Regions from separate parts of the Cronobacter universalis NCTC 9529 genome, predicted to be linked through region 1. Evidence: predicted binding sites of a transcription regulator. Region 1 holds the regulator's gene; the other holds the start of a gene.
The links. Region 1 encodes PhoB, which activates phosphate uptake and scavenging genes when phosphate is short. Its sites were predicted from a motif close to CTGTCATAAAACTGNCNNAT; they were not measured.
Positions count from the first base shown of each region.

Region 1 (5,445 bases):
AACTCCACTTCCGCCAGACACTCGGCGGTGTCGCGCGTCATCAGGTCATTCTGGCTTTGCGACAGCGCGTTCAGGCGCGGCGTGCGGTGGTAGAGCGCAAGGCAGATGGCATCCAGCAGCGTGGTTTTGCCCGCGCCGGTCGGGCCGGTAATGGCGAAGAGTCCGTTGCTTGCGAACGGTTCAGCGGTAAAGTCGATTTTCCATTCGCCTTTCAGCGAATTCAGGTTTTTCAGCCGCAGGGTTAAGATTTTCATGCCTCGTCCTCCTCGTGCAGGCTCTCCAGCGTGCGGGCGAAGAGCGTGCGCAGGCGCGCTTTCTCCGGCTCCTCCAGCGCTTCCAGCTCCAGGCGGCGCTCAAACACCTCTTCCGGCCCCAGCTCGCTGAGCGTTTCGGTGCTGAGCGTGCCGAGCGCGCGCTCGCGCATTTCGCGGCTGCGGCGCAGAAGGACGACCTCCACCGGCAGGCTTTCGGTGAGCAGGCTTATCTGACGGTGCATATCATGCAGAAACTCGGCGGTGTCGATTTCGATATCGAGCCAGACTTTCGGCTCGTCCGGCGCGTCGCGCCACTGTTCGAGCTGCGCGGTAATGGACTCCAGGCTGCCTTTCAGCACCGCCAGCGGCTGGCTGACCGGCACCGGCAGGGCCGTGACGTCGCGCAGTTTGCCGTCGGCGAACTCCACCAGATAAACGCTTTTCTCTTTGCCGGTTTCATCAAAGCTCAGCGCAATCGGCGAGCCGCTGTAGCGGATATGCTCGCAGCCCGCCACTTTCTGGGCGCGGTGGATATGCCCGAGCGCGATATAATCGGCGGGCGGAAAGCGGTCCGCCGGGAAGGCGTCGAGCGTGCCTATATAGATGTCGCGCACCGCGTCACTTTTGGTCACGCCGACGGTGGTAAGATGGCCGGTCGCGATAACAGGCAGGTTGCGCTCGCCGCGAAGCGCGCAGGCGGCCTCATAGCTTTGCTGATAGTGCAGGCTGATGGCCTCCAGCAACTGCTGCTGTTTTTCACGACCCGACTGCCCGCCAAGGCTTCGCAGCACGTCGCGCGGGCGCAAAAACGGCACCGGGCAGAGCACCGCGCCCGGCTCGCCGTCGCGGCGGTATAAGAGAGTGGCCTGCGTTTCTGGCGTGAGCTGAGCGCTGGCGATAACCTGCGTGTTCAGGCAGGCCAGCAGTTCGCGGGATTCATTGAGCGTCGCGACCGAATCGTGGTTGCCGCCGAGCACGATAAGCGGGCAGTTCGCCGCCTGAAGTTTGACGACAAAGCGGTTGTAGAGCTCGCGCGCGTAGCTTGGCGGCGCGCCGGTATCGAAGATGTCGCCCGCGACGATGATGGCGTCCACCTGATGCGCTATCGCGGCGTTCAGCAGCCAGTCGAGAAAGGCTTCATGTTCGGCGGCGCGGCTTTTGGCGTAAAAATTTTGACCAAGATGCCAGTCTGAGGTATGCAGAATACGCATGGGATGCCCTGTGGCGAAAAAGCGAGAAGGGGATTATAAACATCCAGTACCGCGGGTGTCCTGTTTCGTCGCGCCGCCGGGTTTTTCCCGGCGTGCTGACAGGTCATCTTACGGTCATCTTTTTCATAAATCTGTCATAAATCTGACGCATAATGGCGCCGCATAACATACTGTTTACTTTATTTAACAGGGCGAATCATGGCGAGACGTATTCTGGTCGTTGAAGATGAAGCACCTATCCGCGAGATGGTGTGTTTCGTACTGGAACAAAACGGCTTCCAGCCGGTGGAAGCGGAAGATTATGACAGTGCGGTGAATCAACTCAATGAGCCCTGGCCCGATCTGATTTTGCTGGACTGGATGCTGCCCGGCGGATCGGGGATCCAGTTTATTAAACATATCAAACGCGAAGCGCTGACCCGCGAGATCCCTGTGGTGATGCTGACCGCGCGCGGCGAGGAAGAAGATCGCGTGCGTGGGCTGGAAACGGGCGCCGACGATTACATTACCAAACCGTTCTCCCCGAAAGAGCTGGTGGCGCGTATTAAAGCGGTCATGCGCCGTATCTCGCCGATGGCGGTGGATGAAGTCATCGAAATGCAGGGCTTAAGCCTCGATCCGTCATCGCACCGGGTGATGACCGGCGAAAGTCCTCTCGATATGGGGCCGACTGAATTCAAGCTGTTACATTTCTTTATGACGCACCCGGAGCGCGTTTACAGCCGCGAACAGTTGCTGAATAACGTCTGGGGCACCAACGTGTATGTGGAAGATCGTACCGTGGATGTGCATATCCGTCGCCTGCGTAAGGCGCTGGAACAGAGCGGTCATGACAGAATGGTACAAACGGTGCGCGGTACGGGTTATCGGTTCTCAACCCGTTTTTAAACCCAAAACAGGAGTGTGACGCGTGCTGGAACGGCTGTCATGGAAAAGACTGGTGCTGGAGCTGTTTTTTTGCTGTATTCCGGCGCTGGTGCTCGGGGCGATATTCGGCTATCTGGCATGGTTTTTACTGGCGGCGGTGACCGGATTGCTTATCTGGCATTTCTGGAATTTGTTGCGCCTCTCCTGGTGGCTGTGGGTCGATCGCAGCATGACGCCGCCGCCCGGCAGCGGCAGCTGGGAGCCGCTGCTCTACGGCCTGCACCAGATGCAGTTGCGCAATAAGAAACGCCGCCGCGAACTGGGCAATCTTATCAAACGCTTTCGCAGCGGCGCGGAATCCCTGCCGGACGCCGTGGTGCTGACCACGGAAGAGGGCGTCATCTTCTGGTGCAACGGTCTTGCGCAACAGCTGCTTGGCCTGCGCTGGCCTGACGATAACGGCCAGAACATCTTAAACCTGCTGCGCTACCCGGAATTCACCAGCTATCTGCGCGGCCAGGAGTTTAACCGGCCACTGCATCTGGTGCTCAACAACGGGCGTCATCTTGAATTTCGCGTGATGCCGTACAGCGAAGATCAGCTGTTAATGGTGGCGCGCGACGTCACGCAGATGCATCAGCTCGAAGGGGCGCGGCGTAACTTTTTCGCGAACGTCAGCCATGAGTTGCGCACGCCGCTGACCGTCTTGCAGGGTTATCTGGAGATGATGCACGAGCAGACGCTCGAAGGGCCGCTGCGTGAAAAAGCGCTGCATACGATGCGCGAGCAGACCTTCCGTATGGAAGGGCTGGTGAAACAGCTACTTACGCTTTCGAAAATCGAGGCGGCGCCCGCGATGCAACTCAACGAAACGATAGACGTGCCGCTGATGCTGCGGGTGGTGGAGCGCGAAGCGCAGACGCTGAGCCAGCAGAAGCATACCTTCACGTTTGAGGTCGATCCGCAGCTCAAAGTGCTCGGCAACGACGAGCAGTTGCGCAGCGCGATTTCAAACCTGGTCTATAACGCGGTCAACCATACGCCCGAGGGCACGCACATTACGGTGCGCTGGGAGCATGTGGCGAACGGCGCGCGTTTTAGCGTGGCCGACACCGGGCCGGGGATCGCCGCGGAGCATATTCCGCGCCTCACCGAGCGATTCTATCGCGTGGATAAGGCGCGCTCGCGCCAGACGGGCGGCAGCGGGCTGGGGCTTGCGATTGTGAAACATGCGCTGACGCACCACGACGCGCGTCTGGAGATTGAAAGTACGCCAGGCAAAGGCACCACGTTTTCGTTCCTTCTGCCGGAGCGGCTGATTGTGACATCGCCCGCCAGAACCGTTTCTGCGGTTTAATTCGTAAAGCTTCCTTTCCAAGGCCAGCCATAAGCTGGCCTTATTCATTTTTTCATCGCCTTTGAACGCTTTTTTCAGCGTTTGGCGCTTTTTTGCTCGCGCGAATCGCCGGAGGTTTTTTACGATTTCAGATTTTATCACTGCCCTGAAACTTAGATCTGGCATAAAGGTCTGGTTTTACGATCCCGTCTTGCCTTTAAACGTTATAAGCGTTTAAATTGCGCCCCTGCTCTTGCCAGACCGACTGTTTTTACGGGGTAAATCGAAAAACAATTCTTCGCCAGCGTAATCGGGAAGCATATCCCGCTGTCAGCCCTGGAAATAGCGGCGTTTTCGTCAGGTGACTGGCGGTAAAAAATTATTCAATTTCAACACCACATCCACAGGCAGTAAATCTTATGACCCATCACTTAAAATCGCGCGACATTATCGCACTGGGGTTTATGACCTTTGCGCTGTTCGTTGGCGCGGGCAATATCATTTTCCCTCCCATGGTTGGTTTGCAGGCCGGTCCGCATGTCTGGATGGCGGCGATCGGCTTTCTGATCACGGCCGTTGGTCTGCCTGTGCTGACCGTGGTGGCGCTGGCGAAAGTCGGCGGCGGCGTTGACAGCCTGAGCCATCCGATTGGCCGCGTGGCGGGCATTCTGCTGGCGACCGTCTGCTATCTGGCCGTCGGGCCGCTGTTCGCCACACCGCGCACCGCGACCGTGTCGTTTGAAGTGGGTATTGCGCCGCTCACCGGCGACGGTGCGCTGCCGCTGCTCATCTACAGCCTGGTCTATTTCGCGCTGGTGATTCTGGTGTCGCTCTATCCGGGCAAACTGCTGGATACCGTGGGCAACTTCCTGGCGCCGCTGAAAATCATCGCGCTGGTGGTGCTGTCTGTAGCGGCGATTGTCTGGCCGGCGGGCGATATCAGCGTGGCGACAGAGACCTATCAGAAAGCGGCGTTCTCCAACGGCTTCGTGAACGGTTATCTGACGATGGATACGCTCGGCGCGATGGTGTTCGGGATTGTTATCGTCAACGCGGCCCGTTCGCGCGGCGTGTCTGATTCTCGTCTACTGACGCGCTACACCATTTTCGCGGGCCTGATGGCGGGCGTCGGCCTGACGCTGCTCTACCTGGCGCTGTTCCGTCTCGGCTCTGACAGCGCGACGCTTGTTGATCAATCCGCGAACGGCGCGGCGATTCTGCATGCGTATGTTCAGCACACCTTTGGCGGCGCGGGCAGCTTCCTGCTGGCGGCGCTGATCTTCCTGGCGTGCATGGTGACGGCGGTCGGCCTGACCTGCGCCTGCGCCGAGTTTTTCGCGCAGTACCTGCCGCTCTCTTACCGCGCGCTGGTGTTTATTCTGGGGCTCTTCTCCATGGTGGTGTCGAACCTTGGCTTAAGCCAGCTGATTCAGTTCTCTATTCCGGTGCTGACGGCCATCTATCCGCCGTGTATCGCACTCGTTGTACTGAGCTTTACCCGCGGCTGGTGGCATAATTCGGGCCGTGTTATCGCCCCGGCGATGGCGGTCAGTCTGCTGTTCGGTTTGATTGATGGGGTGAAAGCCTCGGCAATAAGCGGTATCCTTCCGGCCTGGACTCAGAAACTGCCGATGGCGGATCAGGGGCTGGCCTGGCTGCTGCCGACCGTCGCGATTGCGCTGGCGGCGGCGGTCTGGGATCGTACGGCCGGACGGAGCGTGACTTCCACCGCACACTGATCGTCGGTTGATTGTTGAACCACGGGGCCTGGCTCCGT
Region 1 is NZ_CP012257.1:1,060,962-1,066,406, forward strand. Features, by position in the region: gene sbcC (exonuclease subunit SbcC) at 1-254, opposite strand, end outside; gene sbcD (exonuclease subunit SbcD) at 251-1,465, opposite strand; gene phoB (phosphate response regulator transcription factor PhoB) at 1,664-2,353, shown strand; gene phoR (phosphate regulon sensor histidine kinase PhoR) at 2,376-3,689, shown strand; gene brnQ (branched-chain amino acid transporter carrier protein BrnQ) at 4,088-5,407, shown strand.

Region 2 (5,445 bases), 420 kb from region 1:
CAACATCGACGTCACTCTGAACATCATTGCCTGACGCTATCCCCGCTAACGGGGAAGCTTAAAATAAAAAAACGAAACTGCCCTCACCAGGGGACGCGGAGCGCGCCAGATGTCATGGCGCGCTCTTTTTTTACGTGCGTTTCCGCGCGCCAATAAGCTCAAACCCCGCCTCTGACTATGCTACTATGAAGGAATTATCGCCTCTGCTGGCCATTTATGCGCCAGTGTCTGATAACGCTTTGATTGAGAACGTTTTATGTCTTCCAGAATCCTGACCCCTGATGTCGTTGATATTGACGCCTTCCGGCGCAATCCCGGCAGCGCGCTGGCGCACGCCGAACGTGGGGCCGTGGCGGTGTTTGATAACAATGCGCCCGCATTTTATGCCGTGACGCCGGCGCGCATGGCGGAACTGCTGGCGCTGGAAAAACAGCTCGCCGCGCCCCGCTCCGATGTCGCGCTGGAAGCGCAATTCTTCGACGAAGGCAACGACGCCGCCCAGCCCGTCCCGGTGCCGATGGGCAAATTCGCCATGTATCCGGGCTGGCAGCCCGATCCGGAGTTTCAGCGTATGGCCGCGCTCTGGGGCATTCCGCTGGCGCAGCCGGTCACCAGCGAAGAGCTGGCCTCGTTTGTCGCCTACTGGCAGGCGGAGGGCAAAGTCTTCCACCATATCCAGTGGCAGCAGAAGCTGGCGCGCAGCATTCAGATGAACCGCGCCACCTTTACGTCATCGGCGCGACGCGACGTCAACGCCATCGCGCAGCCGGACGACCATATTCCTGACGGCTTTCGAGGGTAAACATGAAAAACGTCACTGACCTGATGATGCGCCTGAAGCGGCTGATGCCGCCCGACGTTAAACCGGCCTTTAAAACCGGTGAAGAGCTGATCGCCTGGCAGCAGGAGCAGGGGCGGATCCGTTCAGAGGCCATTGAGCGTGAAAACCGCGCGATGAAAATGCAGCGCACGTTTAACCGTTCCGGCATTCGTCCGCTGCACCAGAACTGTTCGTTCGATAACTACCGTGTCGAAAACGACGGGCAGATGAACGCCCTCAGCAAAGCGCGCCAGTATGTCGACGCCTTTGACGACAACATCGCGAGCTTTGTCTTCGCCGGTAAACCGGGCACCGGCAAAAACCATCTTGCCGCCGCCATCTGTAACGAGCTGCTGCTGCGCGGCAAATCGGTAATGATCATTACCGTCGCCGATATCATGTCGGCCATGAAAGACACGTTCGGCAGCCGCGAAACCAGCGAAGAGCGCCTCCTGAACGATCTGAGCAGCGTCGATCTGCTAGTGATCGACGAGATCGGTATGCAGAGCGAATCACGCTACGAAAAAGTGATCATCAACCAGCTGGTGGATCGGCGCTCGTCCTCCAAGCGTCCGACCGGCATGCTGACCAACCAGAACATGGATGAGATGACCAAACTGCTCGGCGAGCGCGTGATGGATCGTATGCGTCTTGGCAACAGCCTGTGGGTGAACTTCAACTGGGACAGCTACCGCAGCCGCGTCACCGGTAAAGAGTACTGAGCCCGCCTTTTCATGGGGCGCGTTTTCTGCGCCCCGACACGCCCCCTTCCCTGCCGTCTCGCTTCGCTTTCCCCGCCCTGTAGCGAAATAGTCGCTGTTATAACATTTTCATGAAAGAAGCTGCTTTTTACTGTGTCCGCTTACTGTCCATAACTAAACATCGGTTTCCCGCTGACGCCCTTCGTTATGCCGCGCCACAGGCGCTGAGACGCGGCTCAAAAATTTGCATTTCTAAACCTTGTCTGAACTGATCCACATAAAGATGACGCTAAAATTGTAGGAATATGACAGCAAAGTTATATTTCGCTGTTAAAAAAGCGGTTTAACCCCAACGGGCCTGGCGCCTTCGCTGCGAGGATGTGGTGTTGTCAGAGTGGCTTTCCATACTTTTCTTTATCGCCTCGGTGGCGCTTTACGCCTTTAAGGCGGGTCGTAACACCTGGTGGTTTATCGCCACCCTGGTGGTGTTAGGGCTGTTCATTATCCTCAATCTGACGCTGCTCGCCAGCAACTATTTCACCGGCGACGGCATTACCGACGCGGTGCTCTACACTCTGACCAGCAGTCTCGCCGGCGCGGGCGTCAGTAAATACATTCTGCCCGGTATCGGGCTTGTCGCGGCGCTGCTGGCGGTCTTCGGGCTCCTGACGTGGATTTTGCGCCGTCGCCGCCACCTGCCTTATCACTTCGGTTACAGCTTCGCGGCGCTGTTGCTGGCGCTCGCCTCGGTGGACGCCAGCCCGGCGTTTCGCCAGATAACGGAACTGGTGAAATCCCAGACCGCCGAAGGTAGCCCGGATTTCGCGGCATATTATAAAGAGCCGCAAAAACGTATTGAGAACCCGCAGCTCAACCTGGTCTATATCTACGGCGAGAGCCTGGAGCGCACCTATTTTGACGACAAGGCGTTCCCGAACCTGACGCCGGATCTGGGCGCGCTCAAAAATGAAGGCATCGATTTCAGCCACACCGCGCAACTGCCCGGCACTGACTATACCATCGCCGGGATGGTCGCCTCCCAGTGCGGCATCCCGCTCTTCGCGCCCTTTGAGGGGAACGCGTCCGCGTCGATGTCGAGTTTCTTCCCGCAGAACGTTTGCCTTGGGGATATCCTGAAAAACTCCGGTTATGAGAACTACTTTATTCAGGGCGCGAACCTGCGCTTTGCCGGTAAAGACGTCTTCCTGAAATCTCACGGCTTCGATCATCTCTACGGCGCCGAGGAGCTGAAAAGCGTGGTGGCGGACCCGGCTTATCGCAATGACTGGGGCTTCTACGACGACACGGTGCTGGACGAGGTCTGGAAGCAATACGAAGCCCTCTCGAAAGCGGGTAAGCGCTTTTCGCTCTTTACGCTGACGGTTGATACGCATCACCCGGACGGTTTCGTGTCGCGCACCTGCAAACGTAAGAGCTACCCGTTCGATGGCAAGCCGAACCAGTCTTTCAGCGCGGTGAGTTGCAGCCAGGAGCATGTCGCGGCGCTTATCAACAAAATCAAAGCCTCGCCCTATTTTAAAAACACCGTCATCGTGGTCTCGTCCGATCATCTGGCGATGAACAACACCGCTTATAAATATCTCAGCAAGCAGGATCGCAATAACCTGTTCTTTATTCTGCGCGGCGACCAGCCGCAGCAGGATGTGGTCGCGGTGAAGCGCAACACAATGGATAACGGCGCGACGGTGCTGGATGTTCTCGGCGGGGATAACTATCTGGGGCTCGGGCGCAGCAGCCTCTCCGGCCAGTCGCTCTCGACGGTGTTCCTGAACATGAAATCGAAAGTGCTGGCGTGGAAGCCCGATATCATCAGCCTGTGGAAATTCCCGTCGAAGATAGACAACTTCACGGTCGACACGCAAAAACAGACCATCGCGTTTTCCGGCAGCCACTTCCGCCTGCCGCTTTTACTGCGCGTGTCGGATAAACGTATCGAGCCGCTGCCGGAGAGCGAATACTCCGCGCCGCTGCGCTTCCAGCTGGCGGATTTCGCCCCGCGCGACAACTTCCTGTGGGTGGATAACTGCTACAAGATGGCGCGCCTGTGGGCGCCCGCGCTGGCGCTCTCCACCGACTACTGCGTCTCGCAGGGCCAGCTCGGCGGCGAGCAGAAGGTACAGCGGGTGGATAAAGCTGTCTGGCAGGGCAAAGCGGCGTTTCGCGATACGGTCATCGACACCGCGCGCTACCAGCGCAACGTCGAAACGCTCAAAGTGATGGATAACGACATCCGCTATCAGGCCGACAGCTTTATCTTCAACGTGGCGGGCGCGCCGGAAGAGGTGAAACAGTTCTCCGGCATTTCACGCCAGGAATCCTGGGGCCGCTGGTCTAACGCGCAGCTCGGCGAGGAAGTGAAAATCGAATATAACCAGCCCCTGCCGGAGAAATTCGACCTGGTCATTACCGCCAAAGCGTTTGGCCCGAACGCCGGGAAACCGATGCCGGTGAAAGTGGGCGAGAGCGAACAGACGCTGACGCTCGGCAGCGAGGTGTCCACCACCACGCTGCATTTTGAGAATCCGATGCGCAGCAACACGCTGGTGATCGTGCCGCCGGATCCGCAGTCGACCAACGAAGGGAATATTCTCGGGCACTCGCCGCGCCGTCTCGGCATCGGCATGGTGTCCATCAAGGTGATTAACGCGAGCGGGTGATCCCGCTCGCTAGCCGATCCGCTTTCTGCGCTTCTCGGAGTACATCACGTTGTCGCTCTCTTTGATCATCTCCAGCAGCGAATCGTAATTCCCCGAATCGCGATGGAGCATCCCGTAAGAATAATTAATGTTATAAGGCTTACCGGCGCGCAGGTTATGCGCGTCCAGGCTTGTGCGCAGGTTATTCAGAAACGGCTGCGTGTCGCTCTCGCGGGCCAGCAGCACGGCGAATTCATCGCCGCCCAGCCGCCCGGCGATATCTTTCGGGCCCAGATGCTGGCGCAACTGGCTGGCGAAGACTTTCAGCACCTCGTCGCCTTCCGCGTGGCCCCACAAATCGTTAATAGGCTTAAAGCGGTCGAGATCGAAATAGAGAATGCTGAACGGTTCGGTGTTCTCCTGTAGCGCGCTAAACCGTTTTTCGCCGCGGCGATAAAAGCCGCGGCGATTCGGAATACCGGTCAGGCTGTCGGTCATCGCCATGCTAATCACATGAAACTCATCTTCGACGATAAACGCCAGGTCTTTCAGCGTGGCGATATCGTCGTCGCTGAAATCGCGCGGCGTGCCGTCGATAATACAGAGCGTGCCGACCACCGCGCCATCCGGCAGGCGCACAGGGTAGCCCGCGTAAAAACGGATAAACGGCTCGCCGGTGACCAGCGGATTATCGTGAAAGCGCTCATCCTGGCGGGCATCGTTCACGATAAACGGCCCTTCCTGCAAAATCGCGTGCCCGCAAAACGAGACGTCGCGCGTGGTTTCGCGCGTGTTCAGGCCCTGGCAGGCCAGCAGCCACTGGCGGTCGCGATCGAGCAGGCTAATCAGCGCCACCGGCACCTGAAACAGTTTTTTCGTCACCCGCGTCAGGCGCTCAAAGCGCTCGTCATCCCTGGTATCAAGCAGATCCATCATATACAGCGATTTCAGCCGCTCTTCTTCATTTTCCGGAATACCAGGAAATCTCATGCACTCTCTCCGCGTCAATAACAGCGCGCCCGCCTGTCACAGAGGGCCATTCTGCCAGAAAATATATCGTGGTAAACGGGTGAGTATAGGAAGAAAAACGGCGGGTTTGCGAAACGGCAGCCGGTGCCGCTGATGCCCGGCGCCGCGTTTTTCAGCGGCCGCGCGGCAGCGTCAGCCGGCGCGCGGCGCGAAATTCAGACTAACCGCAGCCGCGCCGTCAGGCGGTCGGCTTCAGCCGGTTCGCCACGACTATGCGCGAGCGCCCCATCTCTTTGGC
Region 2 is NZ_CP012257.1:637,267-642,711, reverse strand. Features, by position in the region: gene AFK65_RS02950 (organic hydroperoxide resistance protein) at 1-34, shown strand, start outside; gene dnaT (primosomal protein DnaT) at 257-802, shown strand; gene dnaC (DNA replication protein DnaC) at 805-1,542, shown strand; gene opgB (phosphatidylglycerol--membrane-oligosaccharide glycerophosphotransferase) at 1,908-4,199, shown strand; gene AFK65_RS02930 (GGDEF domain-containing protein) at 4,209-5,168, opposite strand; gene AFK65_RS02925 (diguanylate cyclase) at 5,386-5,445, opposite strand, start outside.
Region 2: the regulator PhoB is predicted to act here: its motif matches at 1,640-1,659, upstream of opgB (phosphatidylglycerol--membrane-oligosaccharide glycerophosphotransferase).